Regions from separate parts of the Nocardioides salarius genome, predicted to be linked through region 1. Evidence: predicted binding sites of a transcription regulator. Region 1 holds the regulator's gene; each other region holds the start of a gene.

Region 1 (7,159 bases):
CCGGTTGGGTGTGGATATCGAGGCCGTTCCTGTGGAGAACAACCGCTCATCTGTGCAGCATCCCGCATCCGACTGTGAACTAGATGTGGATAACTACATCGGTGTAACTACTAGATGTAGTGGAACCGTACGCCCGCGACCACGAGCCGCGCAAGCCGTCCGGCGATTTCGGTGTGACCCGGATCCGTGCATCCACAAAGCCGCAGGTCAGCGCGGTGCCGACGCTGCGACCCGGTGGTCCGGACCGGCCCGCGACGCGCCCGACGCCGCCACGACGAGACCCGCGAGCCGCTCGCGGCGGCTGGGTCGCGTCCGACACAATGAGGATGTGGACGTGGAGGTGGGAGAGCAACCGGAGCAGGCCCCCACCGGCACCCCCGGCAAGCGTGCCGGATCCCGGCGCGCGGAGCGGGCGCCCCGCACCTTCCAGCCGCGACTCCTCGGCCTGGCGCTCGCCGTCACCGCGGCCGTGATCGCCTGGGGCTACCTCGTCTACGCCGCCATCGACTTCGGCACCCAGGCCCGGGGTGGCGAGTCCGCGGCGTGGTTCTTCCTGGCCCTGGCCTCGGTGGGCGCCGTGGCCTGCCTCTTCGTCGGCCTGATGCTCATCGCCAGGCTGACCCGGGCACTGGGCCTGACCCGCGACCCGGCCACTCCCCCGCCGCGCCCCGGCGGGCGGCGCGCCGCCCGCTGACCCGCCTGCCGCCGACCGGCCCGCAAACCGGTGGCGTCGCACCACGGCGGCCTGCCAGGCTCGGACCTCCGGCCGGACGAGGAGAGGACCCACCCATGCAGGTCACGCAGATCGGCACCGTCCTCGCCAGCCCCGACCCCAGCGCGGCCGGCTCCTGGCTCAGCGAGCAACTCGGCTTCGACGTCGCCGTCGACCTCGGCTGGTACGTCAGCACGCGCCACCCCGACCAGGCACTGAGCGTGGACTTCGTGCAGCACGACCACGACACCTGGGTCGAGCCCGCCCCGGGCGTGCGCGGCACCATGCTCGCGCTCGTCGTGCCCGACGTCGGCGCCGAGCACGACAGGCTGGTCGCGGCCGGGGTCCCGCTGCTCAAGCAGCTCGTGACCGAGCCCTGGGGACAGCGCCGGATGCAGGTCGCCGGACCCGACGGCCTGGTCGTCGAGCTGATCCAGCCCGTCGAGCCGGACCCGGACTGGATGGCCGCTCAGGGTCTGTCCAGCTGACTCACCGCTCGTCGACGCCCGGTCGTGCCGGGCGCTGCGCGACGACCTGCCACAGCGCGCCGAGCCGGAGGAACGGCTCCTGGTCGCACAGCGCGAGCTCGAGGCGCTCCAGCGCCGCGAAGTAGTCAGGGTCGGCCTTGAGGGTGTCGTCGGCGAGGTAGTCGTTGGCGACGCGAGCGGCGTACCGGCCGACCACCTCGAGCCCGGCGTCCACCAGGAGGCCCTCGACCTCCTCGGGAGGCACCGCCCGGGCGGTGGTGGCGAAGGTGGCCGACTCCATGTCGTCGCGCTCGAGCTGCTCGAGCGCCGCCTCCGGGCCCTCGCGCACCAGGCGGCCGAGCACCCGGGCTGCGGGGTTGGGCGCCATCACCGAGACCCGTCCGCCGGGGCGCAGCGCCCCCGCCAGACGTCGTACGTCGGCAGCGCCGGTCTCGGCGGGGCGGTAGTGCACCACGAAGTGGCACAGCACCAGGTCGAAGCCGCCGCCGACCGCGCCCAGGTCGTCGATCGACCCCTCGACGGTCACCAGCCGCTCCCCCACCCCGGCCGACTCCGCGCGCGAGCGGGCCTCGGTGAGCCAGGAGGCGGCGGGGTCCAGGACCGTCACGTGGTGACCGGCCAAGGCCAGCGCGACCGCGTCGCGGCCGTCGCCTCCGCCCACGTCGAGCACCCGCAGCCCGCCGCCGGGCCCGCCCAGCGCCTCGGCCTGGCGGCGCAGCGTCTCGCGCACCACGCTGAACCGCAGCCGGCCCCACGGCGCCTCGCACCAGGCCTGCCACTGCGCCAGTCGTTCCTCGAACACGTCGTCGTCGCGAGCCGCACCCATGCCCCCACCCTGACCGAGGCGCACCCGGACATGGCGCGAGGGGCGGGCCCACTGCGGGCCCGCCCCTCGTCTTTCCCCTGGTTTCGCCGGCCGGGGTCGAGGCGACCGGCGAAAATCGTGGGCGGCCAGGTGGCCGCCGTGCCCGGACCTCACGCCCGGGCGTCCGGCTCAGCCGGCCGGGACGACCAGCCGCTGACCGGTGACCACCAGGCCACCGTCGAGGGAGTTGAGCCGCTGGATGCGCTCGATGACCTCACGCACGTCGCCGGCCTCGGCACGCTCGGCGGCGATCGCCCACAGCGTGTCGCCCGTGCCGACGGTGATCATCTCGGTCGCCGGGGTGGGACCGGACTCGCTGGTGGCCACCGAGCCGCCGGCCAGGACGACGCCCACCAGGGCGACGAGCAGCAGGCCGAGCGCCAGCACCACGAGCCGGCCGCGGCGGGTCAGCCGGACGGTGGTGGACAGGGCGGGAGTGAGGGTCATCGTGCTCATCTGGACCTCCTGGGGAAGGGGGTGGTCGGGTGGTCGATCGCTGCGAGGTGATGTCTACCGACGACCACCGACAGTCCCGCTCGAGCCGGCCATCAGGCGCCGGATCGACCAGGTGTTCGATCGAACACATGAGCGAGACTAGATCAGGTGTTCGATGCACGCAAGGGGTCCGGTGAACAATTGTTCGAGACGGTGGTGACGCCCGGCGCCTCGCGACACGCAGTCGAACAGATGTTTGAAGTCGGGCGCGCGCGGCGATACCGTGGCCCCACGACCATCCGAGCGGACTCCCCGGCTCGGGCCTCGCGCACGAAAGGCACACGATGGCGACCAAGGACGGCGGCCCCCGCAAGCGGGGCGTCGCAGAGCTGCCCGACGGGCCCCCTGACGCGACCGGTCTGACCCCGCGCCAGGTCAAGGTGCTGGCCTGCATCAAGGAGGCCATCGAGACCCGCGGCTACCCGCCGAGCATGCGCGAGATCGGCCAGGCCGTCGGCCTGACCAGCACCTCCAGCGTCTCCCACCAGCTCAAGGTGCTCGAGGAGAAAGGCTTCCTCAAGCGCGACCCCCACCGCCCCCGCGCCCTCGAGGTCTTCCTGCCCGAGCTGATGGCCCGGCGCAAGGCGATCTCCTCGGCCGACGAGAGCTCGGTCGACGAGACCGACATCGGCAACACGATGCCGCAGGCCTCCTACGTGCCGGTCGTGGGCCGGATCGCCGCCGGTGGCCCGATCCTGGCCGAGGAGCGCGTCGAGGCCGTCTTCCCGCTGCCGCAGCAGCTCGTCGGCGACGGCCAGCTGTTCCTGCTCGAGGTCTCCGGCGACTCGATGATCGACGCCGCGATCTGCGACGGCGACTACGTGGTGATCCGCCAGGAGCAGACCGCCAGCAACGGCCAGATGGTCGCCGCCCTGATCGGCGAGGAGGCCACCGTCAAGACCTTCCAGCGCAAGGACGGCAAGGTCTGGCTGCTGCCCCACAACGACGCCTACGAGCCCATCGACGGCACCCACGCCTCCATCCTGGGCGTCGTCACCGCCGTGCTGCGCAGCGTCTGAGCCCCACCACCGACCCTCACCGACCCGCCGTCGAACCGACGGTGAACAGTCGGTGTCGACACCCCCGTCCGCGTCACGCGGGCGGGGTTTCGTCGTTGGATGAGGCGTGACCCCACCCCAGAGCCCGACCTCGACCTCGCTCGCCCGGCGTACCGTGCTGGCCGCCGGAGGCGCCGGCAGCGCCGCGATCGCCGTCGGCAGCGGCGTCCTGCCGGCCGCCCAGGCGGCCCGGGCCCGCCACGACGTCTTCGCCCACGGGGTCGCCTCGGGCGACCCGCTGCCGCGCGCGGTGCTCATCTGGACCCGGGTCACCCCCACCCGCGCCGCCACCCCGGGCTCCGGCAAGGGCCCGCGGCTGGGGGTGCGCTGGGAGGTCGCCACCGACCGCCGCTTCCGCGACGTGGTGCGCCGCGGCCGCTTCGTCACCAGCGCGGCGCGCGACCACACCGTCAAGCTCGACGTGCGCGGCCTGCGGCCCGCGACGACCTACTACTACCGCTTCATCGCCCGCGGCCAGCGCAGCCCCGTCGGCACCACCCGCACCGCCCCGGCCAATCGCGCCACGCCCGACAACCTGCGCTTCGGCGTGGTCTCCTGCGCCAACCTGCAGGCCGGCTGGTTCAGCGCCTACCGGCTGCTCGCCGAGCGCGACGACCTGCACGCGGTGCTGCACCTGGGCGACTACCTCTACGAGTACGCCCCCGGCCAGTACGGCATGGGCCAGTCCAACGTCGACGTCCGCGCCCACGACCCGGCCCGCGAGATGGTCTCGCTGTCCGACTACCGCCGCCGGCACGCGCAGTACAAGACCGACCCCGACCTGCAGGCGCTGCACGCGAGGTACGCCTGGATCGTGACCTGGGACGACCACGAGGTCACCAACGACCAGTGGCGCAAGAACGCCGAGAACCACGACGACAGCGAGGGCGACTACCTCAAGCGGCGCGCCCGCGCCCACCGCGCGTACGACGAGTGGATGCCGGTGCGCATGGACGGCACCGCCTCGCTGGGCGACGGCGCCCGGCTCTACCGGCGGCTGCGCTTCGGCGACCTGGCCGAGATCAGCATGCTCGACCTGCGCACCTACCGCTCCCAGCAGGTCGCCACCCCGGTCGTCGACGCCGAGGTCAACGACCCGTTGCGCACCATCACCGGCAACCGGCAGATGGAGTGGCTCAAGGACTCCCTGACCCGGGGCAACCACGCCCCGCAGTGGAAGGTGATCGGCAACCCGGTGATGATCGCGCCCGTCACCTTCGCCGACCTGCCCAACGAGCTCATCGACCCCGTCAACAACGTCACCGGGCTGCTGCCGCAGGACGGCGCGCCGTACAACGTCGACCAGTGGGACGGCTACACCGCCGACCGGCGCGAGGTCTTCGCCCACATCCGCGACCACCAGGTCAAGGACGTGGTCTTCGTGACCGGCGACATCCACTCCGGCTGGGCCTGCGACCTGCCGCTGGACACCTCGGCCTACCCGGTGCTCGGCGACTCGGTCGGCGTCGAGCTCGTCTGCTCCTCGGTGACCTCCAACAACCTCAAGGACATCACCGGCCAGCCCGCGCTGACCCCGGTGGTGGAGGCCGCGATCCAGGCCAACAACCGCCACATCAAGTACCTGAACTTCGACGACCACGGCTTCTCGGTGCTCGACATCACCGCCGAGCGCACCCAGATGGACTGGTTCGTGATCGGCGCGCGCGACGACAAGCAGACCACCGCGACGCACGACGCGTCGTTCGAGACCCTCGCCGGCACCGGCACGGTGCGGCGTGTGGCGACCCCGGTCGGAGACCGCTGATGTGTGAGCCCAGCACGCCCCGCCGCACCGACGGCCAGGCGCCCTTCGACCGTGGGCTCGGCGAGATCCGCGCCGGGCGGCGTACGGTCCTGACGGCCGCGGCCTCGGGCCTGGCGTTCTCGACGCTCGCCGGCCTCGACCCGGCCGTGGCCGCCGGCCCCGCGACCCGCAAGCGCGCCTACGTGCTCGTCGTCGACGGCTGCCGGCCCGAGGAGATCGACAGCGGCCTGACGCCCCACCTGCTGGCACTGCGCGAGGGCGGCGTGCACCACCCGCGGGCCACCTCGATGCCGGTGATGGAGACCATCCCCAACCACACGATGATGATGACAGGGGTGCGGCCCGACCGCAGCGGCGTGCCGGCCAACGCCGTCTACGACCGCGAGCTGGGCGACGTCCGCACCCTCGACCAGCCCTCCGACCTGCGCTTCCCCACCGTCATCGAACGCCTCAACCGGCGCGGGCTGCGCACCGGCACGGTGCTGAGCAAGGAGTACCTCTACGGCATCTTCGGCGAGCGGGCCACGCACCGCTGGGAGCCGTTCCCGATCGTGCCGATCTCGGGGCACGCCCCCGACGAGTTCACGATGCGCGCGACGCTCGACATGGTCGAGACGTTCGACCCGCACCTGGTCTTCGTCAACCTGGGCGACGTCGACCGGCTCGGGCACACCGACCTCACCGGGCCCACCACCCTCGAGGTCGCGCGCCGGCTCGCGCTGGTCAACACCGACCGGCTCGTGGGCGACTTCGTGGCCGAGCTGAAGAGCTCGGGGCGCTGGGAGCACTCGATCGTCATCGTGCTGGCCGACCACTCGATGGACTGGTCCTACCCCGACCGCATCGTCTCGCTGCAGGGGCCGCTCTCCGAGGACCCGTTCCTCGCCGGGCGCTTCGCGATCGCCGACAACGGCGGCGCCGACCTCGTCTACTGGACCGGCCCGCGCGCCCAGCGCGACAAGGCCGTACGCCGCATCCGCCGCATCGCCGCCGACGTGCCCGGCGTGCTGAAGGCCTGGGACCGCCGCGCCGACTGGCTGCGCCTGGGCCCCGAGTCGGGCGACGTGGTGGTCTTCTGCCAAGCCGGCTGGCGCTTCAGCGACCCCGACGTCTTCTCCAACCCCATCCCCGGCAACCACGGCCACCCCGCGACCCGCGCCATCCCGTTCTTCATCGGCGGCGGGCACCGCTCGGTCACCCCCGGCAAGGTCTCCCCGCGCCACGCCCGCACCACCGACGTCGCTCCCACCGTCGGGGCGTTCTTCGGGCTGAAGCCGCCGCGGGGCGGGTACGACGGGCGCTCTCGGCTGTAGGCCGGCGGAGCGGGGCGAGCCGCGGGACGTCATACATCCCGCGGCTCGCTGACGTCCCGCCCGTATGACGTTCCGGGGGGCCGGTCAGCCGAGGAGGTCGCGCATCGTCTCGATCTCGACGCCCTGGCTCTCCTCGATCTCGGCGGCGAGCTCGACGGCCGGCCGGTAGCGGCCGTCCTCCTGCTCGGTGCGGGCCATCTCGACCGCGCCCTCGTGGTGCTCGATCATCATCTCGAGCCACATCGTCTGGAAGTCACCGGCGCCGGCGGCCTGCAGGGCGTCCATGTCGGCGCCCGACATCATGCCGGGCATGGCGTCGTCCATGCCCTCCATGGTCTCGGACATGTCACCGGAACCGTGGCCGGCGTTGGCGTGGTCGAGCATGGTCGGCGGGACCTCCTCGTCCCAGTCGCCCAGCCAGTCGCTGAAGGTCTCGATCTCGGGCACCTGGGCGTCGCGGATG
Region 2 (7,159 bases), 1.7 Mb from region 1:
GGCGCGACCGGTGGGGCCGGTCGGGCCGGTGGGGGAGCCGTCGGCGAGCGCGGGCGCGCCGAGGCCCGCGAGCACGACGGCGAGCGCGAGGGCGGTGGTCCGAGAGCGGGGAAGCACCGCCCAAGGTTAAGCGCGCCCGGGGCCCGTCCGGCGCAGGTGCAGCACCGTGTCCTCGAGCACGATCACGCCCGGGGTGCGGCTGCTCATCCCCACGAACGTCTCGCTGAAGGGGCTGGCCAGCAGGTAGAGGTTCTGGCCCGCGGGCACGCGCACGCCGACGGCCGGCAGCTGGATGCGGCGGCGTTCCCCGACGACGGGCAGCGGCTCGCGCAGCGGCAGCACGTTGTTCTGCACCAGGCGGGCGTCGAGCGGGCTGGTGCCCACGGCCAGGCCGTAGAAGGCGCGGTTCTCGACGCCGGCCGCGGTGACGTCGGCGGTGAGGTACGCCGAGCCGGCCACCTCGATGGGGCCCTCGGCGACGAGGGTCCCGAGCGGGACGCCCGCGGCGGTCGAGGTGGCCACGGTGCCGATGTCGACCCGGTGGTTGGTGCGCTCGGTGCGGGTGGTGAGGCACTCGTCGGTCGGGGTCGCGATGTGCAGGCGGCCGTAGCCGCGCAGGCCGGTGCGGCGCCCGCGCAGCTGCTCGTCGAAGAAGCGCAGCGAGAGCTGCTCGAAGTCGCCGCCGGCCAGCTCGGCGCTGCACGGGTCGGAGGTGATGGAGACCCCCATCGGCAGCACCGCCGGCAGCACGTGACCGCCGTTGTAGCCGACGAAGATGCTGTCGCGGCGGGCTCGCTTCGTCAGGGCCGTGCGCCAGTTCGCCAGGCCCTCCTGCAGGGGGAAGAGCCCGTCGGTGGTGCCCTGGCCGAGCAGCACCGGGATGTCGAGGCGGCGGCCGTTGGCGACGTGCCAGGCGGGCCCGTTCTTCTCCATGAACGCGACCATGTCCTCGGTGCCGGGCACCGAGCCGTCGGGCCACTGGCCGAGCGCGGCACCCTCGAGGAGGGCCTTGTAGACGGTCGGGGGCAGGGCGTCGTCAGGCACCGAGGCGGCCGCCAGCAGCAGCGCCCACTCGGTGCGCACCACGCCCTCGGGAGCCAGGCTCGAGGACAGGTCGTTCCAGGTGATCTGCGGGGCGAGCGCGTCGAAGACGGGCCGGCCCTGGGTGCGCAGCGACTCGAACGCGCCGAGGAGCTGGTAGCCGCCGCCGTAGGACCCGCCGATCGCGCCCAGGCGCGGGTCGCCGGGCCGGTCCTGCTGCACCCACCGGAGCCGGCTGACCAGCCGCACCAGGCGGCGTACGTCGTGGCCCTCGAAGGCGGGGTCCTCGACGTGCGCGTGGCCGCCGGACTCGCCCCAGCCGCGCTGGTCGAAGGAGAGCACGCCGTAGCCCGCGTCGAGGAAGGTGTCGAACGCGGCCGGGTCGGTGGTGCGCGAGCCGCCCCATCCGTGGCTGTGCACGATCATCGGCACCGGGCGCTTGCGGCTCGCGCCCGCCGGGCGGAACAGCGAGTAGCAGATGTCGACCGCGTCGCTCTCGCCCGGCTCGGGCACGCTGCTGACACAGCCGTCGCTGACCCGCACCTGCTTCGCGGCCGGCGCGGCGTACGCCGATGGGGCGACCGTCCCGCCCGGTCCGAGGCCCAGGGAGGTGAGTCCCAGGGTGGCCAGGGTGGCGGCCGTGGTGGCCAGGGCGGTGACTCGACGCATGTGTGCTCCCGGGTGGATGGTGACGACCGACACAACGAGCACGCCGACCCGGGGTCACGCGACCCGGCGCCAGTTCACGGCGTACGCCGCCCTGCCCCGTTGGTCGAGCAGGGAGGAGCGCCAGCGACGAGCGACGCCGAGACCCCGTGAGTGGCCGGCCCACCGCAACCACCCGCCGTACGCCGTGGGGTCGCCGGGTTTCGAGACGGTTGCTGCGCAACCTCCTCAACCAACGGCGGGCCGCCGTTGGTCGAGCAGCAAGGAGCGCCAGCGACGAGCGACGCCGAGACCCCGTGAGTGGCCGGCCCACCGCAACCACCCGCCGTACGCCGTGGGGTCGCCGGGTTTCGAGACGGTTGCTGCGCAACCTCCTCAACCAACGGCGGGCCGCCGTTGGTCGAGCAGGGAGGAGCACCAGCGACGAGCGACGCCGAGACCCCATGAGCTGCCCGCCCACCGCGACCACCCGCCGTACGCCATGTGTCGCGTGCCGGGTTCAGTGGAGGCTCTGAAGTGACGCGTCGACGGTAGTCGGCGCGGGGTTGTGCCGGTAGTGCTCTTCCTCGAACTCGACGGGTGGGACGAGTCCGATCTCGCCGTGCAGGCGTCGGTGGTTGAACCAGTCGATGTACTCGGCGACGGCGATCTCGAGGTCGTCGATGTTCTTCCAGGGGCCCTTGTTGCGGATCAGCTCGGCCTTGAACAGCGAGTTGAACGCCTCGGCCAGGGCGTTGTCATACGAGTCGCCCGTCGACCCGACGGATGCGACGGCGCCGGCCTCGGCCAGGCGCTGGGTGTAGCGAACCGCGAGGTATTGAACGCCCTTATCGCTGTGGGCTATGACGCCGGTGGTGTCCTGGCCGGCGTGCTCGCGGGTCCACAGCCCCATCTCGAGAGCGTCCAGCGCCAGGTCGGTGCGCAGGCTCTTCGACAGCTGCCAGCCCACCACTCGGCGGGAGTAGACGTCGATGACGAACGCGGCGTAGACCCAGCCGGCGAAGGTGCGGCAGTAGGTGATGTCCGCGACCCAGACACGATTCGGTGCAGGTGCCCTGAAGTCGCGGTCCAGCAGGTCCGGGCGGGCATCCGGGCCGGTGCCGGGGATCGTGGTGCGCGGCCCTTTGGCTCTGCTGATCCCGCGCAGCCCCTCGGCGCGCATCAGCCGGTGCACGGTGCACCTGGCGATACGGTGACCGCGCCGGTTGAGCTCGGCGTGCATCTTGCGGACCCCGTAGACGCCGTAGTTGTCGGTGTGGACCTGCCGGATCACCTCCAGGCGCTGCGCGTCGGCGACAGCGCGTGCCGAGGGCGGCCGGGACTTCGCGGCGTAGTAGGTGCTCGGGGCGATCTGCATCCCTGCCTTGCGTAGGACGGTGCAGATCGGCTCGACCCCGAACCTCGCCCGGTGCTGGTCGATGTACTCGACCAGCACCGCCGTGGTCACTTCAGCTTGCGGTCGAGCTCCGCCGCGGCGAAAAAAGCCGAGGCCGTCCGCAAGATCTCGTTGGCCCGCCGTAGCTCCTTGACCTCACGCTCGAGCTCGGCGATGCGCTGCGCCTCGGTGCTGCTGACGCCGGGACGGTGGCCCTCGTCGACCTCGGCCTGGGAGACCCAGTTGCGCAACGTCTCAGCGTTGATCCCCAGCTGATCGCCGACCCGCTTCAGTGCGCCGGTCCTGGTCGCCGGGTCACGCCGCAGATCGACCGCCATCCTGATTGCACGCTCCCGAAGCTCCTCGGGATACTTCCTCGGTGCTGCCATGACTCTCATCCTTCCGTGGAATGAGAGCCTCCATCAGACCCGGCACGCGACAATGGGCTCACCCGGTTTCGGCGTCGCTCGAGCTTTCGGCCCTCGCTGCTCAACCAACGGCGCACCGCAGCACCGTTGGTCGAGCAGGGAGGAGCGCTAGCGACGAGCGACGCCGAGACCCCGTGAGTGACTCGCAGACCGCAACCGTGTTCGCCGTACGCCATGGACTCACCGGGTTTCGGCGTCGCTCGAGCCTTCGGCCCTCGCTGCTCAACCAACGGCGCCGGGAGCGGAGTGCTCCTAGGTTCGTCGGTGGAAAGTGACCTGGTTGTCAGCCCCGACGTCGCTCTCGTACTCCGGGTCATGGATCCGGCGGTGGTGGAAGGGACACAACAGCCGCCCGCGGGCGAGGTCGGTGTGGCCGTGGCACGACCACGGGTCGTCGTGGTGGGCGTGACACATCGCCGGCGGTGCATCACAGCCCCGGGCGGTGCAGCCTCCGTCACGGATACCCATCGCGACCCGCTGGGCCGGGGTGAAGTACCGCTTCGCGCGGCCCACGTCGAGCGGCTGACTCTTGCCGCCCAGCACGACAGGGACGACGCCGGCCTCGCAGGCCAGGCGCCTCGCGGTGGCGGCGCTGATCCGGTCACCGGTGTCGAGGGTGGCAGCCGCAAGGCCATCCTTGAGGGAGTCGAGGGTCATGGTCACCACGACGGTGGCGTTCACGCCACCTGCCTTGGGTAGTTCCTTGGGGTCGAGCCTTTCGATGAGCTCGACGAACGCGGCACCGAGCCGCTGCGCGGTGGGGCGGCGTACCGGCACCGGCGCCTGCTCCTCGTGCTCGCCCTCCTCGTCCGCACCGTCGGCGGTGCGGTTCGCGATCTGGTGCTTCGGGGCGGCGAACGCCAGCAGCGCCCGCTCCAACATCTGACCCACCAGCTGCGGCACCGTGAACGAGCCCTTGATCCGGCCGTGCCCGTCCTCACGCATCCGGAACACCGCCGACTTCTCCGCCTCCCGCTCCTCGCGGTCCAGCTGCTCGGCCTCCCAGGCCTCAGCCACCTCCGGCGCGACGACCTCGAGGATCCGACGGCCCAGCACCCGCAGCGCCTTCGCGTCGTGGACCTCCGCGAACGCAACCAGCGCCTTGGTCGCCTGCTCCAAGATCGACGGCTCGAGGTCGTCAGGCAGCTCGTCGAGCGCTGTGCAGATCACCGACGCCTGCTCCGCGATGACATCGCCACGCCCCAGTGCCTCCCGCACCAGCTCGTACCGATCCAGACCCGCCGCCAGACGCACCTGGCGGAACGACTCCCGCTTCGTCGACCGTGTCGCGTTGGAGTGCCACACCGCCACCGACGGCGACGCGTTCGTCTCCGCCACCGCCACCGTCTCAGCGTGCGACAACAGCTGCGAGCGCACCTCCACCAACCGGGCCTCGGCCCGAGAGACCTCGACCAACGTCTGCGCGGTGGCCTCCTGGCTCAGCGACCACACCGGCGTACCAGCCACGTCATCGAGGGCCGAGTGCACCCGCGCGACAGCACCTCCGATGGGGTGCGTCGCGGTGGTGGCCATGAGTAAAGTATCTCAGGGCCCACCGACAAAGCACCAGGTCAGAAGCCGTTTTCCACAGGCAGATCGAAACTTTTTTCGAGATGATCTCTTCGGTGCACAAGTGACTGGTCGATGGTGCAAAAGTGACTGGTCGGTGGTGCGAAACTGACTGCTCGGCCGGCCTCAGCAGCCGACGGCACCGAGGCGGGCAAGCCCCTCGAGGTCGCCGTCGCCGAGGTCCGTGCGCACCAGGTTGCCGCCGTACATGAGCTGGGTGTCGTCGTCGACGTGGGCCAGGCCCAGCACGTGGCCCAGCTCGTGCACGAGGATCGCGCGCATCGCCTGCTCGCCGCCGCGCTGGCCGGCGAGCCGGTCGAAGGTGTCGGTGTCGAGGGCGACCATGCCCGTCACGAAGCGCTCGGGCCCGATCTGACGGGTCTCCCAGGCGCTGCCGCCGAGGCCGGCGACCTCGCCCTCCAGGCCCGGGACCTCGTCCTCGTCGGCCCAGCCGATGAGCACCGGGCTGGCCGAGCCGGCGGCCACCGAGCGCCGGTCGAAGTCGCGGTCGTCAGTGAGCCCCTCGTCGTCGAAGACGAAGCCGGAAGCCCCGGCGACGGTCTCGACCGACTCCTCGACCAGCTCCTCCCAGCCGACCGGGGCGCCGTCGGGGTTCACGACGTAGGGGATCTCCTCGCAGGGCGACCAGGTCACCGGCTCGTCGCTGCCGCGCTGGGTGCGCACGAAGGCGTACTCGCCGTCCCCGTCGCCGATGCCGACGATCTCGCCGAGCCGCTCGTTGCTGCCGAGCAGCTCGCGCACCCGGGTGCCGGTGGCGCCGGGGTCGCGGGCCACGATCAGCCCGGCGAGCACCGCGGCGACCAGCAGGCCCGGCAGCACCGGCCCGCGCGAGCGCCGCCCGCGTCGTCCCGGCGACGGGTCGGGGGTCGAGCCGAGGCCGCCGGCGCGGTAGAGCTCACCGTGCGTGGGGCCCCGGGCGTCGTCGAAGAAGGAGGGGTCGAGACCGTCGAGCTCGGCCAGCCGGCGCTCCATGTCGCGCACCCACCGCCGCTGGGCCCGCGCCTGCGCCCGTCGTTGCCAGAACCCCATGGTGCCCATGGTCCCCGACCGCTGGTGACGGCCGGAGCGCGGGGAGTGCGGCTAGGGTCGGCTGGTGGGCACCTGGAACACCCTCGTCGAGGGCGACAACCTCGACGTGCTCACCGACCTGGCCGCCCGGGAGCAGGTCTTCGACCTGGTCTACATCGACCCGCCCTACAACACCGGCAACGACTTCGCCTACAGCGACGACATCCGCGGCGGTGCCGGCGCCTCGCGGCACCAGGCGTGGGTGGCGATGATGCGACCGCGCCTGGAGCTGGCGCGCGGTGTGATGTCGGCGAGGGCGGCGCTCTTCGTGAGCATCGACGACCACGAGGCCGCCCACCTGCGGCTGCTCCTCGACGAGGTCTTCGGCGAGGCGTCGTTCGTGGCGCAGGTCGTGGTCAACCTCAACCCCAAGGGCCGCCAGCTCGGGCGCGGCTTCGCCACCAGCCACGAGTACCTGCTGGTCTACGCCCTCGACCCGGCGCGCTGCGCGCTGAGCGCGACCAGCGCGGAGACCGTCGACGAGCGCGACTTCGCGCTGCTGCACGAGGAGAGCGGCCGGCGCTACCGCGAGCTGCCGCTGCGCAACACCAACAAGAAGTTCAACCCCGTCACCGCGCGCACCCTGCACTTCAGCGTGTGGGGCGACCCGGGCACCGGTCGGGTGTCGACGCTGCCCTTCGAGGGCGGCGTCGAGGTCAGTCCCGTCTTCGGCGACGGCCGCCCCGCCGTGTGGCGGTGGAGCCGCCCCCTCATCGAGCAGCGCGCCGACGACCTGGTCTGCCGCACCGTGCGGGGGCGCACCGGCGAGCGCGTCGACGTCTTCCAGCGCGACTGGCTGCACCCGGGCCGGCGCAAGAAGCTGACCACCATCTGGCTCGCCGAGGAGGTCGGCTCCACCGACACCGCCGTGGCCGAGCTGAAGGAGCTGGTGGGCCACGTCTTCGAGTCGCCCAAGCCGACCGGGCTGCTGCGCCGGATCCTGCAGACCATGCCCGACGACGTCGCGGTGCTCGACTTCTTCGCCGGCAGC
Region 3 (7,159 bases), 210 kb from region 1:
TCCATGCCCCAGTCGTGGCTGACCACGGCCAGCCCGCCCTCGGTGACGACGAGCAGCACCGGCTGGTCGCTGCCGGTGGTGCGGATCAGGCGGCACAGGTCGCGGGCGTGGGCGAGGTCCTGGCGGCCGTCGACGAGCAGCAGGTCGGCGTCGGGCGCCTCGAGGAGCGCGCTGCCCTCGGGCGGCAGCACCCGGACCTGGTGGCCCAGCAGGGCGAGCCCGGGGAGCACCTCGGCCGAGGGCTGCAGGGCGCTGGTCAGGAGGAGAATCGTGCTCACGGTGGGTCCCTCCGGTGTGCGGGGGACCAGAACGCATCGTTGGGCTCCGGTCGGTGATCCGGGTTGAATACTACCCAAGGCAGCACCGGGCGCAGGAGGAAGCGACGTGGACGAGACAGATGTGGTGCACGTGCACTACTGGGCCGGGGCCAAGCACGCGGCGGGCACCGGCTCCGACCGGCTCGAGGTCGACGGCGCGCTGACGCTCGCCGACGTCGTACGCCGCGCGGTCGCGCTGCACCCCGGCACCGACCTCGAGCGGGTGCTCGCGGTCTGCTCGACGCTGATCGGCGAGCAGCCGGTCGGCAGCCAGGATCCGGGCTCCGTGCGGGTCGAGCCGGGCGCGACCGTGGAGTTCCTGCCGCCCTTCGCCGGCGGCTGAGCGGCTGGACGCCGGGAAGCGGCCGTGCGGCGCGTCAGGATCTCCTGCGGCGCTCGCGGGCGCGCAGCTCCCAGCCGCGGAGGGGGTGGTGGGTGAGGTGCCATCGTGGGTCGTGGGCGCGGTGGTGGTGCCAGGAGCAGAGGGGGATGGCGTCGAGGTCGGTGTCGCCGTGGTGTGACCAGGGGATCAGGTGGTGGATCTCGGACCAGGCGAAGGGTCGTTCGCAGGTGCCGATGGCGCAGGTGTCGTGGACGAGTGCGAGGGCTTTTCGTTGGTGGTGGCTGTGGAGCCTTCGAGTCCTGCCGAGGTCGAGGGGGACGGACTTGGTGTTGAGGACGGCGGGGACGAGGCCGGCTTCGCAGGCCAGGCGGCGGAGGTCGCCGGCGGCGGTGCGGATGCCGGTGTCGAGCTTGGCGGTGCCGGTCTCGTCGGGGCCGTGCCAGTCGGGCCAGTCGGCGGGGTCGAGCTTCCCGGCTTGGGTGAGGTCGTGGGTGAGGTCCTCGGCGGTCATGGTGACCAGGATCGTGAGGGCGTTGGCGCCGTTCCAGCCGTCGGTGGGCAGGTGTTCGATGAGCTCGCACAGGGCGTTGCCTGCGATTTCCCAGCCGGAGAGTCCGTGGCCGGGGCCGGTGGGCGCGGACTCGTCGTAGCCGGAGATGGTCTCGCCCTCAGCGCTGGTGCGGGTCTTGTTGAGCCGCCGGGGTGCCGACAGGGTCTCCAGTGCGGTGCGCAGCAGGGAGCCGTGCAGCTCGGGGATGGTGAACTTGCCGGAGTAGGTGCCGTCGCCGTTGTCGTGCAGCGCCAGGTAGGTCTCGTGCTTGGCACGGCGGGACTCGCGGCCGAGCATGATCGCTTCGTGCTTGTCGGCCAGGTCGCGGTCGACGATGTCGAGCATCCGTCGGGCTGCTTGGCGCAGGCGTTTGGCGTTCATGGGGCGGCCTGACCTGGTGCCGATGCCGGTGGCCTTGTTGACCAGGACCTCCTCGGCGGCCGCGAGCTGCTCGACCGTTGTCTCGAGGGGTGCTTGTTCGGCGGCGCGGACGATGACGCGGACCTGGTCGGCGCGCAGCTGCCCGGCGGCGTAGGCCTCGCGGGTGTGGTGGTACTTGGTCTTGAGGAGCTGGGCGAGGTGGAGTCCGCCGGCGTTGATCTCGCGGGTGGTGCCGGTCAGGGCGGCGGCCCAGGCGTCGGTGCCGGTGGCGGCCTCGTCGGTGGCGACCTGGCGGCGTTCGGCCTCGGCGAGGACCTTGAGGCGCAGCGCCTCGGTCTGGGACTCCAGGGTGGCCAGTGTGGTGAGCAGCTGGGCGAGCTCGTCGCGGTGCACCCGCTCGAGCGCGACCTCGTGGGCCCGGGCCAGGTGGGCGCTCGCCTCGCTCACCGCTGGGGCTGCGGTGGGGGTGGGGAGCGCCTGGACCGTCATGGGTTCATTCTCCCAACCCCAAGGCCCGATGGGAACACCAGTTCGACAATCTGTGGAGAACTTTTTCCCAGTCCACAGCCTCGTGGGGCGCGGCCGGAGACGCGCCAACGGCCGCCCCGAGCGGGGCGGCCGTAGGCGGTGTGCAGGGGTCGGACTCAGCTCTCGATGGCGGTGGTCTCACGCTCGGGAGAGGCGGATCCGATCTCGATCTTGCGCGGCTTCGCCTTCTCGGCGACCGGCACGACCAGGCGCAGCACGCCGTCGGCGTACGTCGCCTCGATGCGGTCGAGGTCGAGGTTGTCGCCGAGGACCAGCTGGCGGCTGAAGACGCCGGTGGGTCGCTCGGAGGCCAACCGCTCCCAGTCGCCGTTCTTGGCCACGCGCTCGGCGCGCACGGTCAGCACGTTGCGCTCGACGTCGAGGTCGATGCTCTCGCGGTTGACGCCCGGCACGTCGAGCTCGATGACGAACTGCTCGCCCTCGCGCCAGGCGTCCATCGGCATGACGGCCGGGCGGTTCGTCGTCCCCAGCAGCTGCTGGGTCAGGCGGTCGAAGTCGCGGAAGGGGTCGGTGGATCGCAGCAACATGGGGTGTCCTCCTTGAGTTCGGATGGTGGTTGGTCGGATGGTCCAGACGGTCTGCGTAAGCCCGCCGTACCTGTATCAGTGGTTACAGGTTTGTTGTAATCCATCCAGTAGGTCAGACTCAAGTGGCGGGGCTGAGAATTTTCTGAGATTCAGTGCAGACGGAGGTGCAGGCGATGGCGGCGCGAGTCCGGGGGGTCTTCGCGATCTCGGTGGCGGCGCAGATGGTGCGCATGGAGGTGCAGAACCTGCGCGTCTACGAGCGGCGCGGCCTGCTCGACCCCGACCGCACCGAGGGCGGCAACCGGCTCTACAGCGAGGCCGACATCGAGGTGCTGCACCGCATCCGCGAGCTGCTCGCCGACGGCCTCAATCTGGCGGGGGTGGCGCGGGTGCTGGAGCTCGAGGCGGAGGTGCGCCGGCTGCGCTCACAGCTCGCCTCGAGGCGCCGAGACTGAGAAAAACCGGGAGAAAGGCCCGCCAGGTCGCGGTTTCGGGGGGTTTGCTGGTTAGGGTGCGGTGAACGACGGACCCCACGACGAGCAACATGATGAAGGAGAACTGCATGAACAAGGGAGAGCTTCGCGAGACCGTGGCCAAGGAGACCGGGCTGACCGGTGCCGACGCCGAGCGTGCCGTCGACGCCGCGCTGTCGGCGATCGTCTCGGCTGTGGCCAAGGGTGAGCGCGTGAGCATCGCCGGTTTCGGCACCTTCGAGCCCCGTGAGCGTTCGGCTCGCGAGGGTCGCAACCCGCAGACCGGCGAGACCATGCAGATCGCCGCGACGACCGTCCCCGGCTTCAAGGCCGCGGCCGCGTTCAAGAAGGCCGTCTCCGGCTGATCCAGCCACTGACGCCAACGAGGGCCGGGCTCCGCTTCACGCGGAGCCCGGCCCTCGGTCGTTGGCGGGGTGCTCGCTGCTCAGGCGGCGGGCTGGACCAGGCGCGGGGGCGCCGGGTGGCGGCGTACGTCGGCGGGCGGCTGGCCACGGCGCAGCAGCGAGCCGACGACGATGCCGGCGACGAGCGACAGGATCGACCACGCCATGAGGGCGAGGGCGACGATGGCAACGATGGTCAGCACGGGTCTCCCTGGGGGGTGGGGAACGGCCTGGTGGTCCACTGTGCGGTCGCTGCGCCGGTGTGTCAGGGGGATGGCGGAGCGCTGCGCGGTGGACTAGACCATCATGCCTCAGTCACAGTCAGACTGGAAGCGCGTCCTGTCACTTCCGGGCCGCCCGAGGGTGGCGAGGGCCGCCTCGATCTGGTGGACGTCGAGCTTGTGGCCGTCGCGGAAGGCGCGTCCGATGGCGACGGCCAGCGGCAGGGGCGCCAGGCACCACAGGCAGACGACGAGCGTCGTCGCGATCAGCAGGTCCATGTCGGCCTTCAAGGTCTTCTTGTCCTGATGCCCGCTAGTTCGTCGCCTGAACTGCGGGCGGATGTAAAAATCCGGTGGTGGTCCAGACCTCGGTGGGCGTGGCCCTGGTCGCTGGGGCGCGAGGTGGAATGTGCGGCCGTGACGCGCTGTTGACGCGGACGTGCCTACCGGACTGTGGATCGCCCTCGCGGCCGTCGTGATCGCTCTCGCCTTCGGCGCCTACCGCGCTCTGACGGACGGGCGGTTCCGCGGCACCCACGAGGTGCGGGGCGTTGCCGGTGGCGCCGATGCAGCGGCCACGGAGCCGGCCGTGGCCGAGCGGACCGTCTGGGACGACGTCGTCGCGGCCGTGCCCGACGCGCAGCTGGGGGAGCGGGCGACCTTCGTGCAGTTCTCGTCGGCCTTCTGCGCGCCCTGCCGCGCGACGCGCCGCGCGCTGAGCGAGGTGGTCGAGCTGGTGCCGGGCGTGGTGCACCTCGAGGTCGACGCCGAGCACCACCTCGACCTCGTACGCCGCCTCGACGTGCTGCGCACCCCCACCACCCTGGTCCTCGACGCGTCGGGCCGCGAGGCCACCCGCGCCGCGGGGGCGCCGCGCAAGGAGACCGTGCTGGCGACCCTCGGCTCGGTCGTGGGGGACTGACCCGCCCGCCGGTCCCGGGCAGCGGTGACCTGGCAACCGTTTGTCAGCCGGGTCCGGTTGGTGGCGCACCGCCGGAGCTGCGGGCCGGTGGTCGGCGGTGCGCTGGCAACCTTCCGGGCGTCGGGTCCGGTTGCTGGCACACCGCGGATGTCAGTCGTAGGAGACCAGCTGCGGCTGGGCGGTGCGGACCTGGAGGTCCTGCGCGGGGCTGGTCATGGTGACGGTGCCGTCGACGTCGCGCCACGGCCCGTTGCCCAGCCGCCACCGTGCGCCCCACGTGGTGGTGAGGTCGAGCGTGACGGGGCCGGCCTCGGTGTAGCGGTGCGAGACGTACTGGTCCATCCCCACGCCGCGCGCCCATGGCCGCCCGGGGTCGGTGGTGGTCATGGTCTCGCCGTTGCCGAGGCTCCAGGTGAAGCTGGCCGGGCTGATGTCGAAGGTGACCTGTCGCCCGAGCAGCTGGACGGTCTCGGTGAACGGCTCGGCCTGCGTGTGCAGGATCGTGTCGAAGTTGACCAGCGTCTCCCCGCCCGGCGGCTGCACCTCCAGGGGTGCCTCCGGCAGGGGGATGCGGCGGAAGGCCTCGAGGATGCGGCCCGGGGTCAGGACGGGTGCGGTTGCTGCGGCGACGGGGTCGCCGGGCTCGATGCACGTCGCGCCGAGTCCGATCTGCGTTCCGTCACCGTCGACTGACGTCACGTCATGCAACAAACCGTTGTCCCCACACTCGAACGCTCCCGCGCACCCGTAGGCCGTCGACTGGACGATGCCATCGCTCGCTTGGCAGAGCGGCTCGTAGATGTAAGTGACCGACGACTCGGACGCGGCCTGTGCGCTGGCGGATGCAGATGCCGTTGCCGATGGCTCGGCGCAGGTGACGACACTGTTCCAACTGTTGACGCCGGCTGACGCTTCGCCTGCGCAAGTTCCGGCGGAATTGGCAGGGGGCGCGGGCGCGAAGGTGATCAGCGTGAGTGCAGTGATCAGGGCGAGTAGCTTCATGCTGGGAACTCCCAGGCCGACATGCGCCACCCTCCGGATTGCCACACGACGGTCGACAAGAATGTGACGGTCCCGCCTGGGAAGCTTGTCGGCTCTGCTTCAGCGGTCTCGAATATCTGCTGGGGCAGCTGTCGGACGCGCAACGCGAACTGGTGGCCATTGGGAACGTCCAACGAGGTCGCAGCGACGGATCGGATACGCCATCCGTCTGATTCGATGCGTCCGCCATTCGCGTAGGCTTGGTCGGTCATTTCAACGAAGTTGCGGCACGTCTCGCATTCACTGGTTGAAAGGTTCTCGAACTCCCCGACCTCTCCGCTTGCTTGCATTTCGTTGAATGCTCGGACCCAGCGTTTCGCGAAAGCTTCAGCCCCCGCCTCGGTCTTCTTCTCCCACGCCTCCTTCTCCACCGCCGCACTCGCACTGGGCGAGGCCGAGACGCTCGCGGAGGGGGTCGGGTCGGCGACCTGGGGCGTGGGGTCGTCCCCACCGCAACCGGCCAGGGCCAGCACGGCCGCGCCGGCGGCGTACGCGAGGTGTCGTCTCATCTGTTCTGCTTTCCCGAGAGGGCGCCCATGGGAGGGGGGTGGGCGCGATTCACGGTAGAGACCTACCCAGTTCGGCGCCAGGTCTCACCTGGCGCCTGTGGACAAGCGCCGCGGCGACCGCGGATCAGGCCGGCGAGAGGTAGTCGCCCGCGTCCTCGACGCCCCGCTCGAGCCGGGTCACGTCGACGCGCACCATGTGCTCGATGACCTGCTCGAACGAGACGCTGGGGGTCCAGCCGAGCTGCTCGCGCGCCTTGGTCGGGTCGCCCACGAGGTCGGCGACGTCGGCGGGTCGCATCAGCGCCGGGTCCTGGCGCAGGTAGCCCTCGGGCGAGCCGAGCCCCGCGGCGGCGAACGCCACCTCGACGACCTCGGCCAGGGGGCGGGAGGTGCCGGTGGCGACGATGAAGTCCTGCGGGTCGTCCAGCTGCAGCATCCGCTGCATCGCGACGGCGTAGTCGCCGGCGAAGCCCCAGTCGCGGCGTACGTCGAGGTTGCCCAGCACCACCTCGTCGCGCCGCCCGAGCGCGATCTCGGCGACCGAGCGGGTGATCTTGCGGGTCACGAACTGCTCGCCGCGCAGCGGGCTCTCGTGGTTGTAGAGGGTGCCGGTGGCGGTGAACAGCCCGTAGGACTCGCGGTAGTTGACGACCAGGTGGTGGGCGAACGACTTCGAGGCGGCGTACGGCGAGCGCGGGTGGTGGGGGGTGCCCTCGGTCTGGGGCTGTTGGTCGGAGGTCCCGAACATCTCCGAGCTCGAGGGCTGGAAGAACCGCGGCGACCAGCCGTGCCGGTCGCGGAAGGCGACGAGCTCCTCGAGCATCCGCAGCACCGCGAGCCCGTTGGTCTCGGCGACCACCTCGGCGTGCCCCCACGACGCCCCCACCGACGAGAAGCCGGCGAGGTTGTAGATCTCGTCGGG
Region 4 (7,159 bases), 790 kb from region 1:
GCGCGGGGAGCGGTCGACCCGGGTGACGACCTGGCCGCGCACGTCGATGCGGTGCCGTGCCAGCGCGACCAGCACGTCCTCGGCCAGGCGGCCGCGGCCCTGCACGGTCCAGGCGGCGCCGCCGTCGGGGGCCTCGCCGCCGGTGCGCACCACCAGCGTGGGGTCGCCGTGCAGCACGAGCTCGTGGGGCACCTCGGGCAGGTCACCGCTCAGCCCCACGTGGCACACGACGGGCGGGATCGCCGGCATGGTGCGCTCGACCAGCCTGGCCAGTGCCGGCAGGCCGCGGGGGTCGATCGCGCAGACGACGACGTCGGCGTCGACCTCGCCGTCGTCGGTGCTGACCGCCACGGCCCGGCCGCCGCGCACCACGACGTCGCGCACGACGGTGCGCAGGCGCACGTCGACCCCGCGGGTGCTCATCCGCGCGGCGAGCACCTCGCCGACCCGTGCCATCCCGCCGGGCACCGTCCAGGACCCGAAGCGCTGCTCGAGGTAGGCCACCAGGCCCATCCAGGCGGGGACGTCGCGGACGGCGTGGCCGTCGGTGACGAAGGGGTGGGCCGCGACGTCGCGCAGCCGGTCGTCCTTGAGCGTGCGGCGCAGCCGCCGCTGCAGGGTCTCGCGCGAGCCCAGCCGCTCCTTGAGGTCGGCCGGCAGCGAGGTGCGCTCCCACGGCTGCTCGAGGTAGTGGCGGCGCAGCACCTCCCAGTCGTCGGTGTAGGCCGCGACGTGGTCGAGCCACGCCTGGCCCTGGCCGGGGGAGAGCTCCTCCACCGCCCGCAGCTGCCCCGAGCGCGACCCGCCGGGCAGGGCCAGCTCGGAGCCGTCGACGAAGCGGTGCGTGCGCACCGTCTCCAGCGCGACCAGGTCGAGCTCGCGCTCGAGCGGGCGCCCGGTCTTGCGGAACAGGTCGCGCAGCACCGCGGGAAGCAGCGTCGACGTCGGGCCGGCGTCCCAGCGGTAGCCGTCGGCGTGCACCGAGCCCAGGGCCCCGCCGAGGGTCGCGGCACGCTCGAGGAGGGTGACGTCGTGGCCGGTCTTGGCGAGCCGGCCGGCGGTGGCGAGGCCGGCGTACCCGCCCCCGACCACCACGACCCTCGCCACGGGCACAGACTAGCCAGGCGGCTCAGGCCGGCGGGGCCTCGACGTCGACGACGCCGGCGCCGGTCATCTGGCGCAGCTCCTCGAAGGAGGTCGAGAAGACGGCGGCGGGGTGGCCCGCGGCCGCCCAGACGACCTCGTGGCGCGCCAGCCACTCGTCGAGGTACGTCGGCACCGGCGCCGGGTGGGCGAGGGGGGAGACCCCGCCGATCACCTGCCCCGTGTGCTCGCGCACGAAGTCGGGGCCGGCCCGGGCGAGGCGCTCGACCCCGATGCGCTCGGCGAGCGCCCGCACGTCGACCCGGTGCGCGCCCGAGGTCAGCACCAGCACCGGCGAGCCGCCGGCGTCGAAGAGCAGGCTGTTGGCGATCGCGCCCACCTCGCAGCCCAGGGCCTCGGCGGCCAGCGCGGCGGTGTGGACGGCGTCGGGCAGGACGACGACCTCGCCGTGCCCACCCAGGCGGGCCAGCTCGGCGCGGAACCGGGCGATGCCCGGGTGCTCGGTGCTCATGGCTGCGACCCTAGAGTTCGCACCGGGTGCCCCGCACCCGGCTGCCGCCCCCGGACCACGAGACCACGCACGAGACCACGCACGAGAGAGGGCCGTCATGGACGACGACCGCCTGGAACGACCGCGCGCGCTGAGGGCGTGCCTGCGGCTGCACCTGGTGCTGCTGGCGCTGGGGGCCCTGACCGTGGTCCTGACGGCGGTGCTGCGCGACGACCTGGTGCTCAACTGGGCGCGGGGGCACCGCTCGGCCGCCGAGATCCTCGAGCGGCAGGGTCTCGACTACCTGATCGAGGAGCAGCCGATCGCGGTCCCGCAGTTCTTCCCGGTCGCCGCGGTGCTCTTCGTGGTGATGGCGATGCTGATGGGGGTGCTGCTGGTCTTCTTCCGCAACGGCCACCACTGGGCGCGGGTGTGCCTGGCGGTGCTGGTGGTGATGACGGCGGTCGCGACCCTGAGCGGCATCCGCGTCGAGCCGCCCCAGGTCTTCGTGGTGCTCAGCTACCTCTCGCTGGTGGTCGAGGTCGCGATCCTGGTCACCATGTTCCACCCCGACACCGACCGCTACCTCAGCGCCACGCACGACCGGATCGCCGCCTCCTGAGCCGTCGGCGGCGCTCCTCCACAGGGCCCCGCCACGATCCTTGACCCACTGTCGGTGGGGGCGTGTACCTTGGGAACAAGTTCGAACACAGATTCGAACATGCTCCCGGCGGGGGCGACCTCGACCCCGCCTCCGCTGGGGGCTCCAGGCGGACCTGGCGCCCGGCGCGCCGGAGAGGTGGCAGTGATGGAGCTGATGCGACGCTACGACGAGCCCGTCGAGGTGCGGTGCGGCCAGCTGGCCGGCGCCGAGACGATGGTCCCCGAGCAGTTCCTGTGGCGCGGGCGGCTCTGGAAGGTCCGCTCGGTGCTGGAGCACTGGGTGGAGACCGGGGAGTGGTGGCGCCACGCCGGCGTGCGGGCGGTGCTGGGGTCCGAGGAGCCCGCCGACGGCTCGAGCGCCGAGCGGCCGGCCCGCCCCCGCCCGCTCGAGGAGCTGCTCGCCGAGCGCGCGCTGTGGCGCGTCGAGGCCGGGCGTGGTGCCGCGGTGCGCGGGGCCGAGGACGCCGGCGGGGTCTTCGACCTCGCCCTCGACGTCGACGCCGGGCAGTGGCTGCTCGTCGGCTGCGCGGACTGACGGGGTGCCGGTGATGACCCGCTCCTCCTTCTCCGCGCCCGTGCCGCACCCGCAGGCCCTGCCGGTGACCACGCACTCCTACCTCGCCCGGGCCGCGGAGTCGCTCAGCGAGGCGATGGCCACCCCCGAGGTCCCGGCCCGCTACGCCGGGGCGCACGTGTCGGCGCTGCGCTCGGCCGCCGCCCTGCTCTCCGCGCGGGCCCGGCCCGCCGGTCCGCGCCGCCGGGCCCAGAAGAACGCCTGGGTGCTGCTGGCCGAGGTGGCCCCCGAGCTCGCCGAGTGGGCCACGTTCTTCTCCGCCGGCGCCGCCAAGCGGGCCGCGGCCGAGGCCGGCTCCTCGCGGGCGGTCACCGAGCGCGAGGCCGACGACCTCGTCCGCGACGCCGACCGGTTCCTCGCCGTGGTCGAGCAGTGCCTGGGGCTGGTGCCGCACCCGCCGCTCCAGGAGCGCATCGCCCGCGCCGGGTGAGGCAGGCTGGGCCCATGCCTCCCGTCCTCGCCCCGCGTCGGCTCGGCGTCCTCCTCCTCGTCGGTGTCCTGGGGCTGCTCCCGGCCTGCGCCGGCCAGGAGCCCGCCGAGGAGGCCGGGTCCGCGGGCGGGGCGCGCACGTTGCTCGACCCCGTCGCGACGGCCGGCGCGACCGCCGTCGCGCAGGCGCTGGCCAGCCCCGACGGCACGGCGCTGAGCGTGCGGGGGCACCTGGTCGGCCAGCCCGTCGCCCCGGGCGAGGTGGTGCGCGGCCCCTTCTCCTCCGACCTGGCGCTCGCGGTGGCCGACGACCCGGGGGAGCGCGACCCGGCGCGGATGCTCCTGGTCCAGCTGCCCGCCCCGCTGCGCAGCACCTGGGGCCTGGCCTCGCACCCCGAGCTGCTGGGTGCGGAGGTGGTGCTCGGCGGCGAGCGGGCGTCGTACTTCTCGGCCGCCGGGCTCAAGCAGGTCGACGCGGTCGCGCTCGTCGGTGCCGCGCCACCGACCCCGGCCCCGAGCGCCGCCGGCGACCTGCCCGCGGTGGTGCAGGAGTACTACGCCGACGCCGAGGGTCGCTCCGGCGACGACCTGGCTCGCGCGCTGCACGAGATCGTCTCGACCGACGTCGAGCGGCTGCGCTACGACGAGCTGTGGGAGGCGCTGCGCGACACCGACGCCGACCCCGCAGCGCCCGGTCGCGTGATCGAGCTCTACACCGGCGACAGCGTGCCGGGCGACGCCAACGGTGGAGACCCCGAGGAGTGGAACCGCGAGCACGTGTGGCCGCAGAGCCGTGGCGGGTTCGGCACCGCCGCGGGCCCCGGCACCGACCTGCACCACGTGCGCCCGGCCGACGTCAGCGTCAACGCCGACCGCTCCAGCCTCGACTTCGACGACGGCGGCAGCCCCCAGGGCGAGGCCGCCGACACCTACCGCGACGCCGACTCCTGGGAGCCGCGCGAGGCGGTGAAGGGCGACGTGGCCCGGATGGTGCTCTACATGGCGGTGCGCTACGAGGGCGGCGACGGCTTCGCCGACCTCGAGGTCTCCGAGCAGGTGGGCCGGCGCGACCTCGACGCGCTGGGCCACCTCGGTCGGCTCTCGACCCTGCTGCGCTGGCACGAGCAGGACCCGCCCGACGCCTTCGAGCGCGCCCGCAACGACGCGATCTTCGAGACCTGGCAGGGCAACCGCAACCCCTTCGTCGACCGTCCGGAGTGGGTCGCCGCGATCTGGTGAGGGCGGGTTGGCGCCGGGGACGCGGCGGGGTTAGGCTGGACGTCTTCTCGAACATGAGTTCGAGAAGATTGTCGTCAGGGTCGAGCCGACGCGAGAGGTGGACCGACCCGTGCCCGACCCGTTCCCGCACCTGCACGTCGCCTCCGGCTACTCCCTGCAGCACGGCGCCTCGCTGCCGCACCTGCTGGTCCAGCGCGCGGCCGACCTCGGCATGGACCTGCTGGCGCTGACCGACCGCGACGGCACCTACGGTGCGGTGAAGTTCGCCAAGGCGTGCCTGCAGGCCGGGATCAGCCCGGTCCTCGGGGTCGACCTGGCCCACCGCCCGGCCCCCGTCGAGGGCCGGGCGCCGGTGCCCGGGCGCGGGCGCACCCCGGTGCGGGGCGGCGTCTTCCGCGACCCGCGGCTGCCCCGGGTCACCCTGCTGGCCCACGCCGCCGGCCCCGGCGGCGGGCGGGGCGGCTGGGCCGCGCTGTGCCGGGTGCTCTCGACCACCCACCTCGCCGGCGAGCGCGGCACCCCGGTCCTGGACCCCGAGGACCCCGAGGTCGCGGCGCTGCTCGGCTCCGGCGACCTGGTCGTGCTGCTCGGCCCCGCCTCCGAGGTCGGGGCCGCGGCGGCCGTGCGCCGCCGCGACCACGCCCGGGCCGCCCTGGAGCGCTGGCGGGCCCTGGTGCCGCGCGAGAACCTCCAGGTCGAGGTGGTCTCGCACCGCCTGGCCGGCGACGGCCCCGGCTCGACCCGGCATGCCGCCCGGATGCTCGCCCTGGCCGAGGAGAGCGGCGCGGGCTCGGTGCTGACCAACGCGGTGCGCTACGCCGATCGCAGCGACGCCGCCACCGTCGACGTGCTCGACGCCGCCCGGCGCCTGGTCGCCCTCGACCGGCGCCACGTCGACCGCGGCAACGCCGAGGGGCACCTGAAGTCCGGTCCGCAGATGCGCGAGGTCGCCCACGAGGTCGTGGCCCGCGCCGGCGCCGGCACCGGGCGCGAGGCGCTGCGCCTGCTGGCCCGCACCCGGGCGCTGGCCGAGCGCTGCGCCCTCGACCCGCGTGCCGACCTCGGCCTGGGCGAGGTGCACTTCCCCGAGTTCAGCCTCTCCACCGACCACCCCAGCGCCGACGTGGCGCTGCGCGCACGCTGCGAGGGCGCCATCGGCGACCGCTACGGCAGCGGCGGGCTCGCGGTGGTGTGGAAGCGGCTCGACGACGAGCTCGCGGTGATCGGCGAGCTCGGCTACGCGTCGTACTTCCTGACCGTCGGCGACGTCACCGACCTGGTCAAGCAGATGGGGGTGCGGGTCGCCGCGCGCGGCTCGGGGGCCGGCAGCCTGGTCAACTACCTGCTCGGCATCTCCGGGGTCGACCCGATCCGCCACCAGCTGCTGATGGAGCGCTTCCTCTCGCCGCTGCGCCAGGCGCTGCCCGACATCGACGTCGACGTCGAGTCCGACCGGCGCACCGAGGTCTACGAGCGCATCCTCGACCGCTACGGCGGCGAGCGCTGCGTGTGCGTCTCGATGATGGACACCTACCGGGTGCGCCACGCGGTGCGCGACGTCGGCGCCGCGCTCGGCATGCCGCCGGCCGAGACCGACGCGATCGCCAAGGCCTTCCCCCACATCCGGGCCCGCGACGCGCGGGCGGCGCTGGCCGAGCTGCCCGAGCTGCGCGCCAGCGGGCTGGGCGAGGCCCGGCTCGACCTGATGTTCCAGCTCGTCGAGCGCCTCGACGGGCTGCCGCGCCACGTCGCGGTGCACCCGTGCGGGGTACTGCTCTCCGACGCGACCCTGCTCGACCGCACCCCCGTCGAGGCGTCGTACGCCGGCTTCCCGATGAGCCAGTTCGACAAGGACGACGTCGAGGACCTCGGCCTGCTCAAGCTCGACGTGCTCGGCATCCGGATGCAGTCGGCGATGGCGCACGCGCTCACCGAGATCGAGCGGGCCGAGGGGGTGCGCATCGACCTCGAGGACGACCAGCAGGTGCCCTTCGACGACCCCGCGACCTACCGGATGATCTCGGCGGCGCGCACCCTCGGGGTCTTCCAGATCGAGTCGCCGGGCCAGCGCGAGCTGGTCGGCAAGTCCGGCATCGAGACCTTCGAGGACATCATCACCGACATCTCGCTCTTCCGGCCCGGGCCGGTCAAGAGCGACATGATCACGCCCTACCTCGAGGTCAAGCACGGGTGGCGCGAGCCGCGCTACCTCCACGACGACCTGCGCCCGATCCTGGCCCCGACCCGGGGCGTGGTCGTCTTCCACGAGCAGGTCATCGAGATCATCGGCTGCTTCACCGGCATCTCCTACGCCGAGGCCGACGAGAAGCGCCGCGCCCTCGGCGACGCCGAGGGGATGGCCCAGACCCGGGCCTGGTTCTTCCCGCGCGCGCTGGGACGCGGCTACCCCCTCCCCGTGGTCGAGGAGGTGTGGAGCGTGCTGGAGGCCTTCGCCTCCTTCGGCTTCTGCAAGGCCCACGCGGCGGCGTTCGCGCTGCCGACCTACCAGTCGGCCTGGCTCAAGGCGCACTGGCCGGCGCACTTCCTGTCCGGGGTGCTGACCCACGACCCGGGGATGTACCCCAAGCGGCTGATCCTCGAGGACGCCCGCCGCCTCGGCGTGGCGGTGCTCGGGCTCGACGTCAACGCCTCCGAGCAGG

What was found. Region 1 encodes LexA, which represses DNA repair genes until DNA is damaged. Its sites were predicted from a motif close to TCGAACANNTGTTCGA; they were not measured.
Region 2: JOE61_RS14675 (HNH endonuclease signature motif containing protein) is a predicted target of LexA. The motif match lies at 5,107-5,122, and genes of this name have one in related genera.
Region 3: JOE61_RS07600 (HNH endonuclease signature motif containing protein) is a predicted target of LexA. The motif match lies at 2,111-2,126, and genes of this name have one in related genera.
Region 4: JOE61_RS02780 (DUF6504 family protein) is a predicted target of LexA. The motif match lies at 2,298-2,313, and genes of this name have one in related genera.

Annotation. Positions count from the first base shown of each region.
Region 1 is NZ_JAFBBZ010000001.1:1,352,467-1,359,625, forward strand. It holds gene JOE61_RS06565 (hypothetical protein) at 335-694, shown strand; gene JOE61_RS06570 (VOC family protein) at 790-1,200, shown strand; gene JOE61_RS06575 (methyltransferase domain-containing protein) at 1,202-2,026, opposite strand; gene JOE61_RS06580 (LysM peptidoglycan-binding domain-containing protein) at 2,195-2,521, opposite strand; gene lexA (transcriptional repressor LexA) at 2,845-3,579, shown strand; gene JOE61_RS06590 (alkaline phosphatase D family protein) at 3,686-5,383, shown strand; gene JOE61_RS06595 (alkaline phosphatase family protein) at 5,383-6,696, shown strand; gene JOE61_RS06600 (DUF305 domain-containing protein) at 6,781-7,159, opposite strand, start outside.
Region 2 is NZ_JAFBBZ010000001.1:3,025,092-3,032,250, forward strand. It holds gene JOE61_RS22560 (phosphodiester glycosidase family protein) at 1-117, opposite strand, end outside; gene JOE61_RS14665 (alpha/beta fold hydrolase) at 127-1,710, opposite strand; one part of gene JOE61_RS14670 (IS3 family transposase) at 2,207-3,192, opposite strand; AL1L pseudoknot at 3,050-3,193, opposite strand; one part of gene JOE61_RS14670 (IS3 family transposase) at 3,192-3,471, opposite strand; gene JOE61_RS14675 (HNH endonuclease signature motif containing protein) at 3,763-5,043, opposite strand; gene JOE61_RS14680 (matrixin family metalloprotease) at 5,206-6,129, opposite strand; gene JOE61_RS14685 (site-specific DNA-methyltransferase) at 6,194-7,159, shown strand, end outside.
Region 3 is NZ_JAFBBZ010000001.1:1,558,420-1,565,578, reverse strand. It holds gene JOE61_RS07610 (winged helix-turn-helix transcriptional regulator) at 1-278, opposite strand, end outside; gene JOE61_RS07605 (MoaD/ThiS family protein) at 385-660, shown strand; gene JOE61_RS07600 (HNH endonuclease signature motif containing protein) at 695-2,080, opposite strand; gene JOE61_RS07595 (Hsp20/alpha crystallin family protein) at 2,236-2,667, opposite strand; gene JOE61_RS07590 (MerR family transcriptional regulator) at 2,841-3,122, shown strand; gene JOE61_RS07585 (HU family DNA-binding protein) at 3,212-3,505, shown strand; gene JOE61_RS07580 (hypothetical protein) at 3,586-3,747, opposite strand; gene JOE61_RS07575 (hypothetical protein) at 3,856-4,044, opposite strand; gene JOE61_RS07570 (TlpA family protein disulfide reductase) at 4,205-4,687, shown strand; gene JOE61_RS07565 (hypothetical protein) at 4,838-5,386, opposite strand; gene JOE61_RS07560 (DUF6318 family protein) at 5,686-6,237, opposite strand; gene JOE61_RS07555 (GDP-mannose 4,6-dehydratase) at 6,362-7,159, opposite strand, start outside.
Region 4 is NZ_JAFBBZ010000001.1:561,194-568,352, reverse strand. It holds gene JOE61_RS02795 (phytoene desaturase family protein) at 1-1,107, opposite strand, end outside; gene JOE61_RS02790 (YbaK/EbsC family protein) at 1,130-1,615, opposite strand; gene JOE61_RS02785 (hypothetical protein) at 1,713-2,216, shown strand; gene JOE61_RS02780 (DUF6504 family protein) at 2,403-2,792, shown strand; gene JOE61_RS02775 (SAV_6107 family HEPN domain-containing protein) at 2,806-3,261, shown strand; gene JOE61_RS02770 (endonuclease) at 3,276-4,499, shown strand; gene JOE61_RS02765 (DNA polymerase III subunit alpha) at 4,609-7,159, shown strand, end outside.